DNA from 2 places in the Sessilibacter sp. MAH1 genome. Region 1 is predicted to be linked to the other one. Evidence: riboswitches for the same ligand, from Rfam matches in the RefSeq annotation. Region 1 holds a riboswitch; the other holds the start of a gene.
The links. A riboswitch is a leader RNA that binds a small molecule or an ion and turns the genes downstream of it on or off. The one in region 1 is predicted to bind thiamine pyrophosphate.
Positions count from the first base shown of each region.

Region 2: it holds a riboswitch for thiamine pyrophosphate, as region 1 does, so the genes downstream of both, ACYQ28_RS05655 (TonB-dependent receptor) here and thiC (phosphomethylpyrimidine synthase ThiC) in region 1, are expected to answer to the same signal.

Region 1 covers NZ_BAAGIC010000025.1:9,273-19,592, reverse strand. Annotated here, with positions in the region: gene ACYQ28_RS18225 (cache domain-containing protein) at 1-404, shown strand, start outside; gene ACYQ28_RS18220 (response regulator) at 491-1,174, shown strand; TPP riboswitch at 1,544-1,645, shown strand; gene thiC (phosphomethylpyrimidine synthase ThiC) at 1,713-3,590, shown strand; gene thiO (glycine oxidase ThiO) at 3,593-4,726, shown strand; gene thiS (sulfur carrier protein ThiS) at 4,723-4,926, shown strand; gene ACYQ28_RS18200 (thiazole synthase) at 4,930-5,745, shown strand; gene thiE (thiamine phosphate synthase) at 5,761-7,305, shown strand; gene ACYQ28_RS18190 (ThiF family adenylyltransferase) at 7,295-8,425, shown strand; gene ACYQ28_RS18185 (methyl-accepting chemotaxis protein) at 9,027-10,320, shown strand, end outside.
Region 2 covers NZ_BAAGIC010000004.1:142,031-152,350, forward strand. Annotated here, with positions in the region: gene htpG (molecular chaperone HtpG) at 1-1,455, opposite strand, end outside; gene ACYQ28_RS05635 (PaaI family thioesterase) at 1,689-2,129, opposite strand; gene ACYQ28_RS05640 (PaaI family thioesterase) at 2,134-2,676, opposite strand; gene ACYQ28_RS05645 (N-acetyltransferase family protein) at 2,761-3,222, opposite strand; gene fadB (fatty acid oxidation complex subunit alpha FadB) at 3,583-5,730, opposite strand; TPP riboswitch at 5,968-6,066, shown strand; gene ACYQ28_RS05655 (TonB-dependent receptor) at 6,147-8,324, shown strand; gene ACYQ28_RS05660 (YkoF family thiamine/hydroxymethylpyrimidine-binding protein) at 8,339-8,593, shown strand; gene pnuC (nicotinamide riboside transporter PnuC) at 8,629-9,219, shown strand; gene ACYQ28_RS05670 (phosphotransferase) at 9,243-9,998, shown strand; gene ACYQ28_RS05675 (hypothetical protein) at 10,096-10,320, shown strand, end outside.

The sequences.
Region 1 (10,320 bases):
TGCACGAATTATTGGATGAGTTTGAAGAACAAACCGAAATACCCGTTAATCGTCGCATTCACCTACCCAAAGGCGCCTTACCAGACGCTTTAGAAATTACCATTTATCGCGTCGTGCAAGAAGCCATTACCAATGTGCGAAAACACGCTCAAGCAACTCAACTTACACTCAGCATTACCACCTCAACGCAATCCATCAGCTTAAAATTGGGTGATAATGGCAACGGCTTTTCTCCCGAAGAAGATTCAAAAGGTATTGGTTTAATGAACATGCGTGAACGGGTTGAATTGTTAGGCGGTAAATTCAGCGTTTCTAGTCGAAAAGAAGGTGGTACACTGGTTAAAGCCTTGTTTGAATTGAACCCAAAAGGTTTGAATAAAACCAACGATTTAGCACAATTATAAGTATTAACAATAGGAATCTCTGATTAACTTAACCTTAATTTAATCAGTAGATTCAATAAATATTTTACGTTAAAAGAATAAATTGCATGAGTATCGACTCTACAGTAACCATCAATCACTCTAAACCAGAAATAAAATTAATTATTGCCGACGACCATCCAATGGTTCGCGATGGTTTAAAATTCAGTTTAGAAAGCGAGTCTTTTATAAAAGTTCTTGCCGACGTCTCGAATGGTCAAGAAGCTTTAAAGTCGGTTTTAGAGCTAAACCCCGATGTGGTATTACTGGATATTTCTATGCCGGTAATGACCGGCCTAGAAGCCTGCGTAAAAATTCGTGAACAAGCTCCAGCAGTGGGAATATTAATGGTTACCATGCACGACAACCGTGAATATATCACTCGGGTTATACAAGCAGGTGCCTCGGGTTATGTTTTAAAAGACGCGCCACCCGAAGAACTTATTCTTGCCGTGCAAACCGTGCATCAAGGTGGAACCTATTTTAGTTCGAGTGTTGCCAAAACTTTATTCAGTGAATTTGGTAATACCCAAACCACATCCAATACCGTAACCGGTTTAACGGCACGTGAAACCGATGTATTAATCGCGTTAACAGAAGGCTTGGGTAACAAAGACATTGCCAAAAAAATGAATATATCCGTTCGTACCGTAGAAGCGCACAGACTTAAAATTAAGCAAAAATTAGGCATTAGCAGCTCCGCCGGATTAATTCGCTATGCTATAGATCATGGTATTGGTGTGTATAAATAAAAAATAAGAATCTCTGATCAATTTAACAATAGGAAACTCGGATTAACCTAGAGTTTCTCGCGACACAAGGATGTGTCGCCAATTTCAAGAACTGTAAGTGATTGAAATTGTGAAAAAATTGGACATCACATTTTCAATTTCTGCCCTCTGATTAAATCAAGGATGAGTTAATCAGAGGTTCCTGTAAGCCATAAAATCACAGATAACATTCTTAAAAAATTCAACATTTAAAAAAATAAATAAGCCATTCATTTGGCTGTAAATTTTTCATACATTCTCCAAATCACTTAATCGATTACTAAAAATCACCGTTAAAAATGTTATTGACATACAATAACTCTCGTCTAATAATCGCCGTCACATCATTATTGCGTCTTGTCGGGGTGCCTTTTTTTAAGGCTGAGATGGTTGATCCAAACCCGTGAACCTGAACAGGTTAGAACCTGCGTAGGAAACAAGATCTTCGTATCTTCTGTCACACCATGACGAGTCGCATGCTGGGTAATTTTTATCAAATGAAAATACTAGGCTTAAAAGCATGCAAAATTCTAAACGCAATGACCAAAATCTGTGTGATAACGCACAGTTAACGATTTCAGCGCAACCATTTCCAAATTCCACAAAAATTTACGTAGAGGGCAACCGCAAAGATATTCGCGTTGCTATGCGTGAAGTGTCGCTAGCGCCAACGCATTTTCGCGATGGCTCACTGGAAGAGAATTCTCCCGTCAAAATTTACGATACCTCTGGTCCTTATTCCGATCCAAACAGTAATATTGACGTAAAAAAAGGCTTAAATTCGGTTCGTGGCCAATGGATTTTGAATAGAAGCGATAGCGAAGAACTTGCAGATTTCACCTCAAAATACACCTTAACGCGCAAAAATAATATTGCCTTAGAATCGCTGCGTTTTAATTTACAAAAGAAACCGCGCCGTGCAAAACCCGGTAAAAATATTACTCAATTACATTACGCTCGCCAAGGCATTATTACGCCCGAAATGGAATACATTGCCATTCGAGAAAACCTAGCACTTTCACAACAATGCCTTAAAGACGCGCAAAAAAATCAACACCCGGGGCAAAACTTTGGAGCCAATACTCCACAGTACATAACTCCAGAATTTGTGCGCAGTGAAGTGGCTGCGGGCCGTGCGGTTATTCCGGCCAATATTAATCATCCCGAATTGGAACCTATGATAATAGGTCGTAATTTCCTCGTAAAAATAAATGCGAATATTGGCAACAGTGCTGTTACCTCGTCTATTGAAGAAGAAGTTGAAAAATTAGTATGGTCTACCCGCTGGGGTGCCGACACGGTAATGGATTTATCCACCGGCGATAATATTCACGAAACCCGCGAATGGATTGTTCGTAATTCGCCGGTTCCCATTGGCAGTGTTCCCATTTATCAAGCACTCGAAAAAGTTAACGGTATTGCCGAAAATCTTACCTGGGAAATTTTTAGAGACACATTAATTGAACAAGCCGAGCAAGGCGTAGATTATTTTACAATACACGCCGGCGTATTATTACGATATGTACCCATGACAGCGAACAGAATTACCGGCATTGTCTCGCGCGGTGGTTCAATTATGGCGAAATGGTGTTTGGCACACCACCAAGAAAACTTTTTGTATACGCACTTTGAAGAAATTTGCGAAATTATGAAAGCCTACGACGTGACATTTTCGCTGGGTGATGGCTTACGACCCGGCTGCATTGCCGACGCCAACGACGAAGCGCAATTTTCAGAACTTAAAACGCTCGGTGAATTAACACAAATTGCTTGGCAGCACGATGTGCAAGTTATTATCGAAGGCCCCGGCCATGTACCCATGCACATGATTAAAGCCAACATGGACGAACAATTAAACCATTGCCACGAAGCTCCTTTTTACACTTTAGGACCTTTGGTTACCGATATTTCACCGGGTTACGATCATTTTTCTTCGGGCATTGGTGCGGCGATGATTGGTTGGTATGGCTGCGCCATGCTTTGCTATGTTACCCCTAAAGAACATTTAGGGTTACCCAATAAAAACGACGTTAAAGAAGGTATTATTACCTATAAAATTGCCGCCCACGCCGCCGATTTAGCCAAAGGTCACCCAGCGTCACAAATTAGAGATAACGCGTTATCAAAAGCACGTTTTGAATTTCGCTGGGAAGACCAATTTAATTTAAGCCTAGATCCAGATCGAGCACGCGAATTTCACGACGAAACGCTCCCCAAAGATGCCGCAAAAGTCGCGCATTTCTGCTCTATGTGCGGCCCTAAATTCTGTTCAATGAAAATTACTCAAGAAGTGCGCGAGTACGCTAAAAACCAGAATAATACCGTTATCGACGAGGGTTTCGCGAATATGGCTGAAACCTTTCGTTCTCAAGGCAGCGAACTCTACAAAGAAGTTTAATTATGTTTGACGCGCTCAATCATCAAGCAAAATCCATTGGTATTGTTGGTGCAGGTATTCTAGGAAGACTCATTGCTTGGCAATTACAATCTCTAGGTTTAAAGGTGACCTTGTTCGATAAAGATCCTATCTTTGGCGGAACTGCGGCATCTTACACCGCTGCGGGAATGCTCGCGCCCTACTGCGAATTAGAACATTCCGAGCCCTTAATTTACGACTTGGGTCAACGCAGCCTCGAACTGTGGCCAAGCATTGTGGAATCATTACAGGCTGAGAATTTTTTTCATCAAGCCGGTACGCTGGTTATAGCACATGCTCAAGATCAGAGTGACTTAAATCATTTTAATCAATTATTAAATCAGCGACTGGGTTCTTGCGATGATTTGGCGTTTTTAAATCAACACCAACTGCAACAAATAGAGCCAGAGTTACAACACAACTTTAAGCAAGCAACCTATTTAAAAAACGAATCGTGGATCTACACTCGCGAATTTCTCGACATAATTGCCGATCAATTACTTGCCAATGGTGTTGTTTGGCATGGCCTTTGTGAAGTTATGCATGTTGATAAACGAAAAGTCATTACCCAAAAACAAACCTTTAATTTTGACTGCGTTGTGGATTGTCGTGGCATGGGTGCCAAACTCGATGTCCCGCAATTACGCGGTGTTCGCGGGGAATTACTGTTTATTGAAGCACCCGATGTTAATTTTAAGCACATGGTGCGTTTAATGCACCCGCGCTATCGATTGTATTTGGTGCCCCGTGATAGTCATCGATATATATTGGGTGCAACGCAAATAGAAAACGAAGATTACAGCCCAATTAGCGTGCGCTCGGCTCTAGAATTATTATCGGCACTCTATTCAGTTCACCCCGGATTTTCAGAAGCGCGAATACTCGAAACCCGAACAAATTGTAGACCAGCCGTATTAGACAATCTGCCTTTTATTCAAAAAGCCGACGGAATTATTCGAGTTAACGGTTTATATCGCCATGGATTTTTAATGGCACCAGCGTTGGCCGAGCACGTAATCGCAGACATAACGCAACAAGCGCCACCCCAAATTATCGGCAGTTTATACCGATTAAACGACCAACCTTTATCACATTCACGCTATCGAGAATCCGTGTGACCAGAATCATTTTAAACGGCGAACCCAAAGAATTTGCAGACGTTAACAATTTAGATGAGCTTTTAAATGCGATAACCGATCTTCCGCAAAACTTTGCCACAGCAGTAAACATGACTTTTGTACCAAAATGTAATTACAGCAGCACGGTGTTACATGATGGCGATGAAATCGAATTATTGGTGCCCATGCAAGGAGGATAACCTATGTGGAGTCTTGCAGATAAACAATTAAATAGCCGATTAATGATTGGCTCGGCGTTATATCCGTCACCACAAATAATGAAAGACGCTGTAGTCACTTCGGGCGCAGAAGTAATTACTGTTTCGATTCGCAGACAACTCTTCTCTAATGTAAACAACGTTTCTTCCAGCTTAAACAATACGTCATCGAACTTGAATAACAATTATTGGCAAGCAATACAATCTTTAAATCTAAATATTTTACCCAATACCGCGGGCTGTCATACGGCGCGAGAAGCAATCACTACCGCGCAAATGGCTCGTGAAATTTTTGGCACACATTGGATTAAACTCGAAGTTATTGGCGACGAATATACCTTGCAGCCAAATCCGTTCGCGTTAGTGGAAGCTGCACAAGAACTAACACAACAAGGTTTTGAGGTTTTCCCCTACTGCACGGATGATCTTGTAGTTTGCGAAGCCTTAGTTAAAGCGGGATGCAAAATTTTAATGCCTTGGGCGGCACCCATTGGCACCGGTAAGGGTTTAATTAATCTCTACGCGCTAAAAAATCTTCGCGCGCGTTTACCTAACGTCACCTTAATTATCGATGCGGGTATTGGCGCACCCTCACACGCCACACAAGCGATGGAACTCGGCTATGATGGCGTTTTATTAAATACCGCCATAGCACAGGCGGCTGATCCCGTACTCATGGCAAAGGGATTTAACGCCGCCGTTTTAGCCGGAAGATGCGCGTTTGAAGCAGGAATAATTCCTGAAAAAAATATTGCCAAACCCAGCACACCCGTTTTGGGAACGCCTTTTTGGCATCAATAATTTATTGTCATTATTATGTTAACACCCACACATTCGTTTAAAACTTTAACTCAAAAACCGGTTGTACTGAGTATCTCCGGTAGCGATAGCGCCGCCATGGCCGGTGTACAAATGGATAACCGCAGTTGCCAAGCCTTGTCCGTTCATTGCGTTAACGCCATTACCGCGGTAACCGCACAAAATAATCACGAAGTTATTGCTATAAATGCCGTATCGGTTATTGAGCTAGAACAACAAATTCAAGCCGTATTACCGCTAAATCCACAAGCCATTAAAATCGGCATGCTTGCCAGTACCGAGCAAATTGATTGGTTGAGTGATTTTTTAGCTCAGGAAGAAATTCCGGTAATTTACGATCCAGTCTTGGCAACCAGCAGTTTTTATTCCGTTGCTAATAACAGCATTATTTCGTTAATTAAATCCAAAATAATTCCCCATGTAACGATAATTACACCGAACCTAGCAGAGGCACAAGCGCTCACCGGAATTTCTATACACGACGATTCAACGACAGAACTCGCCGCAATAGCTTTGCAAAAAATGGGTTGCCAATGGGTTATTATCACCGGTGGTCATCGCAGTTCTAATTGGGCGTCGGATTTTTGTGCGGGGCCAGATACACAATTTTGGTTACATAATGTAAAACTGGATAATAAGAATCTTCGCGGTAGTGGTTGTTTTTTCGCAAGCACTCTAGCAGCAACCATTGCCCGAGGTTACGATGTTCGCGATGCATTGGTTATCACTAAAATGTGTGTGCAAAATGCAATAGAAAACGCACTAAAAGTTAATGGTAATATGGGGTGTTTAGAACCCAATGGTTTTCCCACCAAAAATTGGCCAGAGTATTCTGAAAGAACTTCTAAAAAAACTTCTAATGGCTTCGCAATAGAACAAGGTTTTCCTTCTTTCACAGATCACAACGGTGAACAATCGCTGGGTTTATATCCCATTGTTGATCGCGCTGTTTGGTTAGAAAGATTATTACCTTTGGGTGTTTCAACGATTCAGCTGCGCATTAAAGATTTATTTGGTCACGCATTGGTTGAAGAAATTACCCAAGCCATAACCATAGCCAAACGGTTTAATTGTCGGCTGTTTATAAACGATTACTGGCAACTTGCCATTGAACTCGGCGCCTATGGTGTGCATCTTGGCCAAGAAGACCTTGCCAACGCGGATTTATTGGCAATAAAAACCGCTGGATTACGGTTAGGAATCAGCACTCATAGTCATTGGGAAGTTGTTCACGCTAAGGCATTTAAACCGTCTTACATAGCGTGCGGGCCTATTTTTCCAACCACCACAAAAACCATGCCTTGGGTACCTCATGGCATTGAAGGTCTTAACTATTGGCGCAGTGCTATTAACGATTATCCGCTGGTTGCGATTGCAGGAATTGACGAAACAAATTTTCATACCATTGCCGAAACCGGAGTTTCGGGCATTGCCTTAATTACTGCGATTACAAAATCTCCAAATCCAGAAGCTACAACTCAAAAACTGTTAACTATTTTTGAAAGTGCCTCAGAAAAGATCTCGCATCATCATGCCAAATAAAGTGTTTAATTCTGTAAATATGACGCTGTCCGAACGCGAACAGGAGCGCTATCAACGTCATTTGCAGCTGAAGGGATTTTCAGAGTCTGGACAAAAATCACTTAAAAGCTCAAAGGTATTAATTGTTGGTTTGGGTGGTTTGGGTTGCCCAGCAGCACAGTATTTGGTTGCCGCAGGTGTGGGCCAGATAACCTTATTAGATGGGGATCTTGTCAGCCTATCGAATTTGCAGCGGCAAATACTTTTTACAGAAGATGACCTTGGCAGTAATAAAGCGGTAACGGCCAAGAATCGTCTTAAAAAACTCAACAGTGATATCGATATTTTTGCGATAGATCAGTATTTAACAGTAGAACATGCGTTAAGGTTAATAAAAGACGTCGATTTAGTTCTTGATTGTACCGATAATTTTTCAAGCCGTTATTTAATTAATGATATTTGTGCTTATTATCAAACTCCATGGCTTTACGCGAGCGTACTCGGCTTTAATGGCCAGTTAGCGTTATTTAAATCGGGACAAGGTTGTTTTAGGTGCTTATTTCCACAAGCGCCAGCAGATGTTCCCGACTGTAACCAAGCGGGAGTTTTAGGTGCTGTACCCGGAGTATTAGGTAGCTTGCAAGCCGTACAGGCGCTACACTATTTAAAGGCAAAGCGTACCTATTTTGAAGGTTCAAATGGAACGCAGATGTTGCAATTTTCTGCACAGACCCCATTTGATTTAAAAACCATACAAATGCAACACTCACCGCAATGTCCAATGTGCACCGGTGGGTGGAATTATCAAAATTTTCTTAAGGACTACCCAAAAATCATGAGCCAAGATACGAGCAATCTAATTATTTCTGCCGTAGAGTTCGTAGAGTTTGTTAACAACCACAGCCCCGTTTTGGTTGATGTTCGTGATCCGCATGAACATCAAGAACGAAATCTAGGCGGCATCAATATTCCACTTACAGAATTAAAAAACAAAGCGTTAGATTTATGGAATAAAGACGACTTAATTTTGGTGTATTGCCGCAGCGGCAAGAGAAGCTTAATGGCCGTCAACGAACTTCTTGCCTTAGGTTTTGATAATGTCAAAACGCTATGCGATGGTATAGATGGTCAACCCAAATAAAATAAACTCTAACTAACCTAGAGTTTCGGCGACACAAGGATGTGTCGGTAATGTTATGAAAAACAATTGATTAATATTGTGAAAAAGTCGGCTATTGTATTGTCAATTTTTTGACTTCTACTTTTTGAGTTCTGCTTTTTAAATTCTATTTTTTGAGCTCTAAATTAAACCGCTTACCCGTTAATCGGAGTATTCAAACAACCTTCCCCCAAAATTGACCATTGATTAACTAATCGCAGTCAATGTTTTGCCTTCGTCTTTTCACTTCCGTATGGCTTCTTCGAAGACGAGTTTGCACTAGCCGCTCAAATTTTAATATTGGTAATAATTATTCCGACTCACAGCTGTTACCTTTATTTAGATAATATTATAAGAGTCACTTTTTTATTATTGTTTTTCGGAATTTCTAATCCGCGGACGAGCATTCATTAGCGCATCGGCTATATTTTTAGTTATCCCTAAGAATAACGTGGCCTAAACAAATACGGTTATGATGTCTCTACTCAATAATCTAAACTTTCAAACTAAACTGGCTATTCCTTCGGTTGCAATCGGAATACTCGTTATACTGTTATCTGCATATTGCATTAGAAGCAGCTTAATGATCGCCGAAGATAACAATGAAATAGCCTCAGTTTTTATTGATTCTATCGAGCTTGGTTTAAATGCCGACAGAGATTTGTATCAATCCCTGACGGCAACACAAAACTTTATTGCGTTAATGGGTTTGGGTGATAGAAATTCTGCCGCAGCTGAAAAAGCAGATTTTGAAGAAAACGCTCAACAAGCCTACGATCGCATGAATAAAATGCGCGGCTTAATGAAAGACCACCCTGAAATTGAATCGTCTATCGCTACTTTTGAAAGAGACTACAAAGCCTGGTACGAAAAAGCCAGTCAGGTAATAAGCCTAGCCGAAAAAGGTTCTACTCGCCAAGCGCAGGAACTAAATACCCGTGAAGCAAAAACGCTTTTTGAAATATTACGCAGACATTACGACGTAAGCGTTGAAGTGGTAAAAAATATTTCTGAAGAAGTTGCCAATGGCGTGGCTAAAAGTACCAATAATCAAGAGATTATTCTCATAACCGCTATGTGTATTGTTTTGTTTGCCGTTGCTGCAAGCATTTATCTATCACCTAAATTAATTACTGTACGTCTAAATACGCTGATCAATGTTATCGATCAAATCAGTCAAGGTGATGGCGATTTACGCGGTCGTCTTGATGACCGTGGCAAAGACGAATTAGCCGTATTAGCTAGAGCTTTCAACTCGTTAATGGGAAAATTACAGCATTTAATTAAAATGATTCAGAATGACTCGGAAGAGTTAGAACATACCTCAAATTCGCTTAACGGCTCGACGATACAAAGCGAGCGAATGACTTCAACTCAAAATAAAAATCTAGAGCAAATCGCCTCTGCGGTTACCGAGCTGAGTCATGCTGTGCACGAGGTAGCGGGCAATTCACAATCGGCTTTATCAGAAACTCAAAATGCGCGCGATAAGGCCACAGAAAGTCGAACCATTGTGGATGATACCGTTGTGAGCGTAAATAATTTATCGAACTCGGTAAATAATGCCGCACAGGTAATTGCAAAACTTGCCGACGAATCCATGAACATCGCCAGCGTTTTAGACGTGATTCGTGGTATCGCCGAGCAAACCAATCTACTGGCTTTGAATGCAGCCATCGAAGCGGCGCGAGCCGGGGAACAAGGCCGCGGTTTTGCGGTGGTTGCCGATGAAGTTCGCACCCTAGCCAGTCGCACCCAGCAATCCACCGAAGACATTCAACGCATGATTGGCGGTCTAAAAGGCGGTGTAGAAGAAGCCGTAGGTGCAATGCGTGCAGGCTCTGATCAAATGTCGAATGTATTGGCGATGTCTGAGA
Region 2 (10,320 bases), on a different contig from region 1:
ATGTTTGCCGTCAAATTCCATCATGTTGCTCATCAACCACTCGTCAACACGATCTGAAAGAATGAGAACCTCGATACCTTTCTTGCGGAATACTTCTAGATGCGGACTGTTCTTAGCGGTATTGAAGTTTTCAGCGGCCACAAAATAAATTTTATCTTGGCCTTCTTTCATGCGTTCAATGTATTGCTCTAAAGACTGATCTTGGACTTTAGAATCGGTATGGGTGGACGAGAAGCGCAGTAATTTCGCGATTTTTTCGCGGTTAGCATAGTCTTCCGCCGGACCTTCTTTTAACACTTGGCCGAATTCAGACCAGAAGGTGGTGTAATTTTCTGGATCGTTTTTCGCCATTTTATCGAGCATATCCAACACGCGCTTGGTTAACGCTGTGCGCATGGCATCGATATTTGGATCTTTCTGTAAGATTTCACGAGAAACGTTTAGCGATAAATCCGCCGAGTCGACCACACCTTTAACGAAGCGCAAATACATTGGGAAGAATTGCTCGGCGTCATCCATGATGAAGGTACGTTGCACGTACAACTTTACGCCGCGTGAACCGTCACGGTTGTACAAATCGAAGGGGGCTTTCGATGGAATGTACAGCAAACTGGTGTAATCGAGCTTACCTTCTACACGGTTGTGACTCCATTTAAGAGGGTCGGTAAAATCGTGAGAAATGTGCTTGTAAAACTCTTTGTATTCTTCATCGGTTATTTCACCACGTGGACGTGTCCATAACGCGGTAGCGGTGTTAATAACCTCGTCTTCTGGAGTTGCAGGTTGGTCTTCGTCATCCGCCCCGTAATGCTCTTTGGCCATAACGACCGGAATTGAAATATGGTCGGAGTATTTCTTAACGATAGAGCGCAAACGCCAGCCATCAGCAAATTCGGTTTGATCGTCTTTCAGATGCAATACGATTTTGGTACCGCGATCGGCTTTCTCAACAGTTTCTACCGTGTATTCAGCTTCGCCATCGCACTCCCAATGCACGCCATCTTCGGGCTTAGCACCGGCTCTACGGGTGAAAACTTCGACCTTGTCGGCAACGATAAACGCGGAATAGAAACCAACACCAAATTGGCCAATAAGATGAGAATCTTTGCGCTCATCGCCGGTGAGGTTTTGCATAAACGCGGCCGTGCCCGACTTGGCAATGGTGCCCAAGTGCTCCACAACTTCATCGCGAGACATACCAATGCCGTTATCGGAGATAGTGACGGTTTTTGCGTCTTTATCAAATTCGATGCGGATTTTTAGGTCGCTATCGCCTTCAAACAAACTATCGTCTTTTACCGCTTCAAAACGCAGCTTGTCGGCAGCATCGGAGGCATTGGAAACAAGTTCTCTTAGGAAAATTTCTCTGTTGGAGTACAGAGAGTGAATCATCAAATGTAAGAGTTGTTTGGCTTCAGTCTGGAAACCGCGAGTTTCCTTCTGGGCAACAGTCATCGAGAGTAGCTCCTCAAATAATAAGTCTTGCTCTTGTTCAAACGGCACTGGTGGTAGCACAGTGCCTACTTGGCACTATAGGTGAGGGCTTTCAAAAAGATTTCAAGGCAAGAAAGGCTAATCAATCAGCAGAGCTACATGTTGATGATTATAATATCGGAATAAAAAAGCAGCCGACGATCTCTTCCCTGAGCGAATGATTATTTTTCGAGTAACTGGGGTTGATTACTTGATTAATGCGGTTCCGTAATGAAGTGCGCCCGTGCCGTCGCAATGGGTTTGTGCTCCTCTTGCTGCCAGGCTCGAACCTGCACATTAGTCACTCGATTACCCTGACGCAGAATTTCACAAGAGGCGTAGGTATCTAATAAGCGCCCTGCTCGCAAAAAATCGATGGAGAAATCAACCACTCTAGGAATCACCGGTCGTTCAAATTTTAACAATAAAAACATCGCCGCAGAGACTTCCATAAAACCTGAAATAGCACCGCCATGAATGGCAGGCAGAGTTGGATTACCCACCACACTCTCTTGAGCAGGCAAGCAGAAAAGAATGCCTTGTTGTGTGTCTAAAATTTTAATGCCGAGCGTTTGCGCGTAGGGAATTTCACCAACAAGCTTTGTGAAATCACGTTGGTTTTTTATGTGCTCAATATTTCCAAGAAAATGATCCATGATATTAAACCGCTCCTTTTTCGAGTATTGCACGAATACTCGATTGCATCGCCACCGTATGCTCGGCGCTGAGTCGCGAAAAATTAGCGTGTACGGTGGCAACCGGTTTTTCTTGTTGTTGATAAGCAACGCCGCGCGTGAAAATAATGTTTTTCGTCATTTTATAAACCTCGGCGTGGGCAAAAATATCGCTGCTGTTGTCACCTCGGCTCAGATAATCAACACGCAAGTCTAGAGTGGGCGCAAACGATAATTCACTTAAAACACTCAATGCTGCCGAGCCACAACAGGTATCGAGCAAGGTCGTTATGGCACCACCGTGCATAACACCGTTCGAAGGATTTCCCACTAGCCGTTCTTGAAAAGGCATTTTCATGGCTACGGTTGCGCGCGCTATGCTGATGTATTCAAGCTGTAGCTCGCTCACATGGTTAGCTTTTAATTGACCGCCCAACACCAGTTCACAGAGTTTTCTAACCTCTTCGAGCGACACCAACTCAGACTCTGGCGGTAAAACAAGTTCTGGAAAACTGTATTGTATTTTCATAGTTAAGGTGCCATTGGAGAATTAACTCGGCATTGGAAATTTGGATTAACCTCTCAGTGAATGAACCGGTATTTCCAATTGCTCTTAATTCAGTTTCATTTGTGTAATGTGCGGCTTAAAACCTGCTTTTTGGTAGGCCGAAATCGCCGCCGTATTTTCTGAGTATACCTCCAGATAAATATCGTTAATATCCTTCGATTTTGACCAAGCAACCAATTGCTCAATAATACCGGCGTTCAACCCCATGCCACGAAACTCAGGATCAACATACATAAATCCTAATAGCACATGTTCTTTGTGGGTTAAATACGGTTTTGAGGGCAAAATTTTTGCGTAACCGCTGGCAAGAATCCGTTGCTCTTTTTGCGCGACAACTACGCTTGAATAATCACTCTCAATTAAATCAGAAATACTGTAATAGGATACTGGGTCGGGTTTTATACACGGATTATAAGGTCTCTCAGAAGAAATAATGCCTTGTTCAAATACTAAGAGAATGGGTAAATCTTCGAGCGTTGCTTCGCGGTAAATGATGGTGGTAGACATTTTTAATAAAGAGATAAATTAGGTGTTTATTTAGGGGGAGATCTTAGAAAAATATTCTAGGAATCTCTGATTAATGTAAAGCAGGGATATACAGCAGACGATACTCTTTTGGTTAACCTATTTTGAACAGTGGCCTTTGTAATTAGCGGCTTTGTAATTATGGCCTTCTGAATTAAAACTGTTTATTCAACGAAACCTTCCTGTCAAACACATAAATGCCCGTCAAACACATAAATGCCCGTCAAACACATAAATGACCAATAAAAATCATGGCCGAAAAAAATAACCATGATTTATTAAGGAAACCTCCAATTAAATCATGAATGAGCTAATCGGAGGTTCCTAATAGGTTCCTAGGGTTTATTCGCCGTAAAAGGTTTGTCCAGATTCTGCCATAGCGCGTAATTTATCGGTGACCTTATAAAGATTTCCGTAACCCGCATACTTGTCTGCAATTGATACAAACTCGGCAATGCCTAGTGTTTCTACATAACGAATTGGACCGCCTCTGAATCGCGGGAAGCCTAATCCATATAGCATCGCCATGTCTAACTCAACAGCACTATCGACGACATTTTCTTCCAAGCAGCGTATTGCTTCTAAACAGAATGCAACCATTAATCGCTCGCAAATGGTGTTTTCATCATAGCTACAGTTGCCAGTGACAACCTCATCCAATACAGAAACAGCGTTGCTATCTTCGGTCTTTTTCGCTCTGCCACGTTCGTCTTTGGGGTAGCTATAAAAACCGACACCATTTTTTTGCCCTAAACGATCTTTCGCTAATAAGTGCTCAGCGGCAGTGATGAATTCGTATTTCATGCGATCAGGAAAACCCTCGGCAAGTACGTCTGCGGCGTGAACCGTCGTATCCATACCAATAACATCGCATAAATACGCAGGTCCCATTGGCCAACCGAAGTCTTCCATAACTTTGTCTATGGTTGTGAAGTCTATGCCTTCGTTAACCATTTGCATAAAGGCGCCCAAATACGGGAATAGCACGCGGTTTACCAAAAATCCGGGACAATCTTTAACAACGATCGGTTTTTTACCCATCGCTAAAGCGTAATTAACGGTTTTAGCAATAGCGGCGTCTGAGGTTTTGGTACCCTTAATAACTTCAACCAACGGCATTTTAGGAACCGGATTAAAGAAGTGCATACCTAAAAAGTTTTCGGGTCGAGCAAGATTTTCAGACAAATAATCGATTGAAATCGTAGATGTGTTGGTGGCTAAAACGGTGCTATCGGAGATTTCATTTTCTACTTCGGCCAATACCGCTAATTTTACTTTGGGATTTTCAACAACCGCTTCTATCACTAGGTCGATTTTATCAAATCCGTCGTAGGTTAAAGTGGGCGAAATATTGGCAAGTACTTTTGCTTTTTTATCGGCGTTAATTCGGCCTTGATTTTCTAGACGTGCAAGCAGTTGTGTGGCTTCATTAACACCCAGATCAATACCGGCTTGATTGATATCTTTCATAATAATCGGCGTGCCTTTATAAGCCGATTGATAAGCGATACCGCCACCCATAATACCAGCGCCTAAAACCGCCGAGTGACTTACAGGCTCTGAAGATTTTGCGTATTTTTTAGCAATTTTAGCCACGGCCTGCTCGGCTAAAAATACGTTAATTAATTGCTTGGCAACTTCGGTTTTGCCCATTTGGGCGAAGTATTTCGCCTCTATTTTTAATGCGCCATCACGATCAAGATTTGCGCCTTCCTCGATACATTTAACTGCGGTTAAGAGCGCGGGATAATGATGACTAAACGATTTGCTCACCGAATCTTTTAATTCGGCAAATAAGGCTGGATCATTTTCGGGAGCAATCAGAGGTGATTTTTTCTTAGCAACAGCGCCCTGCCAATCCATCTCACCGGCAATCGCTTTCTCTAAAATGACTAAGGCTTCATCCAGCAATTGCTCTGGCTCTACAATCGCATCGATAACTCCAGCACTCAGGGCCTCGGTAGCTGGATAATTGGTTGCTTTGGTAATCCACTCTATGGCGGTGCGAACACCGACAAGTCGAGACATTCTAATGGTGCCGCCAAAACCCTGAATAATACCAAGATTGGTTTCTGGCAAGCCAATGGTCGAACGTGGGGTGGCAATTCGAAAATCACCCGCGAGGGCAATCTCAAGACCACCACCCAAACAATAACCGTTGATGGCAACTACGGTTGGTACAGGTAGGTCTTCTAATTTATTGAAAATATCAAAGGTAATGTGCTCGATATTCGCGATTAAATCGGGTATGTCTTGGGAAAACATTTCTCCGAATTCTGTAATATCAGCACCAACCACAAATGAATCTTTAGCACTGGTCACTACAACACCGCGGACACTGTCATCGGTTGTGAGCATTTCTAAGACGTGTTGCAATTCTGCCAAGGTCGCCTTATCAAATTTGTTGATAGGCAGATCTTGGCGATCAAAACGTAATTCTACAAAGCCATCGGATAATGAATTCAACGATAAGGTCGCGCCTGAAAACATAATTGAGCCCTCTCACAAGCTGGTATTAAAATTTTTTGAGCGTGAAAATCCAGTCTTTTTGATATCCCCTAGACCTCGCAGCTCAATGACATAAGGATCGTTCAATCACGTTAACATTAGTCGGTTGATAACAGCAACGATCTAAGACAGTTGCCATCTGTGAATGTCACCAGTTCCACAAGAATGTATTTTTGTGCCGGCTCGGCTTTCAATTTTTACGTTTGCCGTTACAATAGCCGCGATCCTAAGGGGTGGCTTATGCCTGAGATGCAATTGCGCGAACCCTTATGACCTGATCCGGTTAATGCCGGCGTAGGGATAGGAACACATCACGAATTTCCGCCTGTTTCGCATTTGCATTCCGGGTCTCCGTAACAACGCTGTATCAGCGTGTTAATCGTTAATTGGAGGCTCTCATGAAGTTACCGCACAAACCGCAAATCCACAAAGCTCATTTACCTAAACCTAGCATTGCCAGCGCTGTTGCCTCGTCTTGCTTGTTGTTCAGCTCTGCATTAATAGCCGCTGAAAACACCAACAATAACAGTATTGAAGAAATTGTAGTGACCGCCGAACTGCGCGAAACCAATCTTCTAAAGCAGGCTTCCAGCGTTAGCATTTACACCCAAGCGGATATCGAGCGTCAAAACGCTTCACACCTTGAGCAAGTCTTGTTAAACGCTCCCAATGTGAACCTAGCCAGTGGCGCTTCGCGCGGGCGTTTTATTCAAATTCGCGGCATTGGTGAGCGCTCCGAGTTTGTTGAGCCGGTTAACTTCTCGGTTGGTGTATTGGTAGATGGCATCGACTTTACCGGTATCAGCACGGCAGTAACGGCACTGGATGTTGAACAGGTAGAAATTTTGCGCGGTCCGCAAGGAACCGTTTACGGCGCCAACGCTTTGGCCGGTCTTATCAATGTTAAAACCAACGATGTATCCCCAGAGCTTGGCGGCTCGATTAAAACCTCTTTTGCGGAATACGATACGCGCTCGGTTGAAGGAATTTTGAATGTTCCGCTCAACGATAATTTGGGCGCACGAATCGCTCTGCAAAAAAATGAAAGCGACGGCTACATTGAGAATACGTTTTTAAATCGTGACGATACTCAAAATATCGATGAAACCGTGGCAAGAACCACCTTTTCATGGCAAGCCACTGAGCAGTTAGCCCTCGATCTAATCTTATTTTATGCCGACGTCGATAATGGTTACGACTCGTTCTCTCTCGACAACGGACGTCAAACCCAAACCGATCAACCCGGACATGATCGTCAAGAAACCTTTGCTGCCGCTCTAACCTCGACCTGGTCATTGGATAACGGTCATCAATTTATTGCTTCTTTAAGTCAGGCTGACTCCGACACAGAATACGGTTTTGATGAAGACTGGACGTTTGTGGGTTTTTGCGACGGTCTTGCCTGCGACGAAGATTTTGTTGGCTTCCCGCTGGAATACTCATCGTTCGATAATTTTATTCGCGACAACAAAAACACCGCCGTTGATCTGCGTTGGTTATCGGACGAAGGCGACATTACTTGGTTAGCGGGTTTGTATTACCGTGATCAGCAGGTGGATTTACGCCGTGTTTACACGTTTTTAGATAACGATTTTTTAACCGATTATCAAACCCAAAATACTGCAATCTACGGCCAGGTAAGCTTCAGTTTAAGCGATAATCTTACGCTTACTACCGGTGCTCGAATCGAGCAAAGAGACGCCGATTACGCCGACAACGATTCGGTTCGATTAGACGCCGATGAAACCGAGTGGACCGCCAAAATCGCCCTTGAATACCAAGTGAGCGACAATCATTTCTTATATGCATTGGTTTCGCGAGGATTTAAATTTGGTGGTTTTAATCCTAACAATACCTTAGAGCCAGAATTTCGCGAATACGACTCTGAGGAATTAATTAATTACGAAGTTGGCAGTAAAGGTGTGTGGCTTGACGGTCGATTGCAAACGCTCGTGTCGGTCTTTTATCAAGATCGTGAAGATGTACAAATCACCTCTTCGAATGTGGTCTGTCCACCCGAAGGTTTCCCCTGCCAATTTAACGACTTCATTGACAATGCCGCAGCAGGAACCAGTCTTGGATTAGAGGCGCAGGTAGATTTTGCTCTAACCGATGCAGTAACCATTTACTCTAGCCTAGGTTTATTGGATTCCGAGTTTAAAGACTACGTAAGCTTCTCTCACGTTGATGCCGATCCAATGTTTAATATTGGCGTAGATCTCGATGGTCATGATCTGCCGCAAGCACCCAAGTACACCTATACCATTGGCACCAATGTACAATTAAGCTCGGCGCTAAATATTGATATACAGGTTCAAGGCAAAGACGAGTTTTTCTTCTCCAACGATCACGAGTTTAAATCGTCACCTTACAACCTAGTAAATGCCCGCGTGGAATACACACTTGAACAGTGGCAATTTGCACTCTGGGGCCGAAACATCGGCGATAAAGATTATGAAGTTCGAGGTTTCGGTACTTTTAGTAATGATCCTCGTGATTTTTTTGCTGAACCAGAACTCTACACTCAGCTGGGCGAACCCAGAGTGTTAGGCGTGAGTGCAAACTACACATTTTAATTGAGGCTGACATTATGATGTTATCGGTAGAGTTAACGATGTATCCGTTTAACGGGGATTATATTCCCCCAATAAAAGCCTTTATCGAAAAGGTAAATTCAATCGACGGTTTGAAGGTGCAAACATTTCCGACCGCAACCATTGTTATGGGCGAATATGATCGAGTCATGGACTCACTGAAAATGTTATTGAAGTGGAGCTATGAGACCCAAGGCAAAGCCGTATTCGTTGCTAAGTTTTTACCCAATTCCGAAGTGTTAAATTCTTAATTTTTACTAGCAACATAACTTGAGGTTTTCTCAAAATGCATATTCTTTTAACTTGGGAAAACCTCGCGGTTATTTTAGCCATTGCCTATCTGCTGTTTGTTTTGTTAGAAAACTCTCTCGCTTGGGTTTGTGCTTTTTTTAGCACAGCCATTTATACACTGTTATTTTGGGACGTAAGCCTGTTTATGGATTCGGCCCTGAATGCGTATTATCTCTTAATGGCGGTGTATGGTTGGCTGCAATGGAAGAAGCGCTCGGATCAGTCGCAATCAATAACTATTCACTCTTGGTCGCTGCATAAACACGCCATAGCAATATTATTGATTGTGTGCGCAACTGGAATTAGTGGTTTTTTCTTAGCAAAGAATACCAGCGCGGCTTGGCCTTATCTTGATTCTTTCACCACCTGGGCAAGTCTATTTGCCACCTATTTGGTAACTCAAAAAGTGTTGGAAAATTGGTTGTATTGGATTGTTATCGACTCCGTTTCGGTCATGCTCTATTTAGAAAGAGGTCTTACGAGTACTGCTTATTTATTTATTTTTTATGTAATTTTGTGTGTGTTTGGCTGGGGGCGTTGGAAGAAACAACTCAGCGGTGATGTGTCTCTAAATGCTGCATCTTAATTGATCAACAGCTACGCATAATTATGCAAATAAATAAGGTATTGGCGACGTGGGAAAACTGGGGAAATTGCAATCCTACCTTCGCTAAACTTACAATGCCGCCCAAAATCATCGCTCGTAGTAACGACGGTTTAACCAACGGTGCCTTTTTTTTATCAACACGCTCGGATAAAAAAATTGAATTTACGTTAAAATTATTTTCTCCGCTTTCCAATACCTATGGCATTAACCGCCAACATGAAGTTTATATACAAACAAAAGTTGCAGAGCTAGGTTTAGCACCAACGCTCATTCATGTTGATTACGACATTGGCTTTGTTGTGTCTGAGTTTATTGAAGGGAAAATCTTTAATGACCTATCAAAGTTGCCTCTAAAAAGTAAAAATCTACTTATAGAAGCTATTTCGTCCTATCAGGCAATTACGCTTGATCTTCCTGAATTTAACTACTACGAACATTTACATCGTTACGCAGAAAATTGTTCCAACACGTTAATTGGTAACGATTTAAAACAATGGCAAGAATTTTCGGTGCATTTAAAACAGTGGCAAACACAACAGCGCACCTTAAAACTGACCCATCACGACCTAAACCCGAATAATATTATTATTGCTGATAATAACCTCGCCATTATCGATTGGGAGTACGCAGGCCTAGGGGCCGGTGAGCTTGATTGGCTCGCCATAGGTGAGGCATCGAACTCTGTTTCAACAACCAATCAAAGAATTATTATTCAAATTAGTTTTTGGTTAGAAAAATTATGGTTGTTACAGGAATAACCTCTGGGAGATTTGATCTGAGTGCTACACTAATTAGCAGAAACCTATTACCTTAATTGCATATATTGATGTCTGGGTGTAATCACAAGGAATTTTTATGTCAATTTTGAATTTGAACTCTCACAACCTTACGGCGCTGTACAAATTAGACATTGAAGTGAAAAAATACACCGGTAAACGTCATCAACTCGCCTCGGAACAATCGGTTATTGAGCTGATAAAAATAGCTTTTATAAGCCCATTTCCAACCATTAAAGCTGCCTATCAACAATTCATAGATTCGCTAGATTCTAATCAGCAAGAAAAATTAAACAGTTTGGGA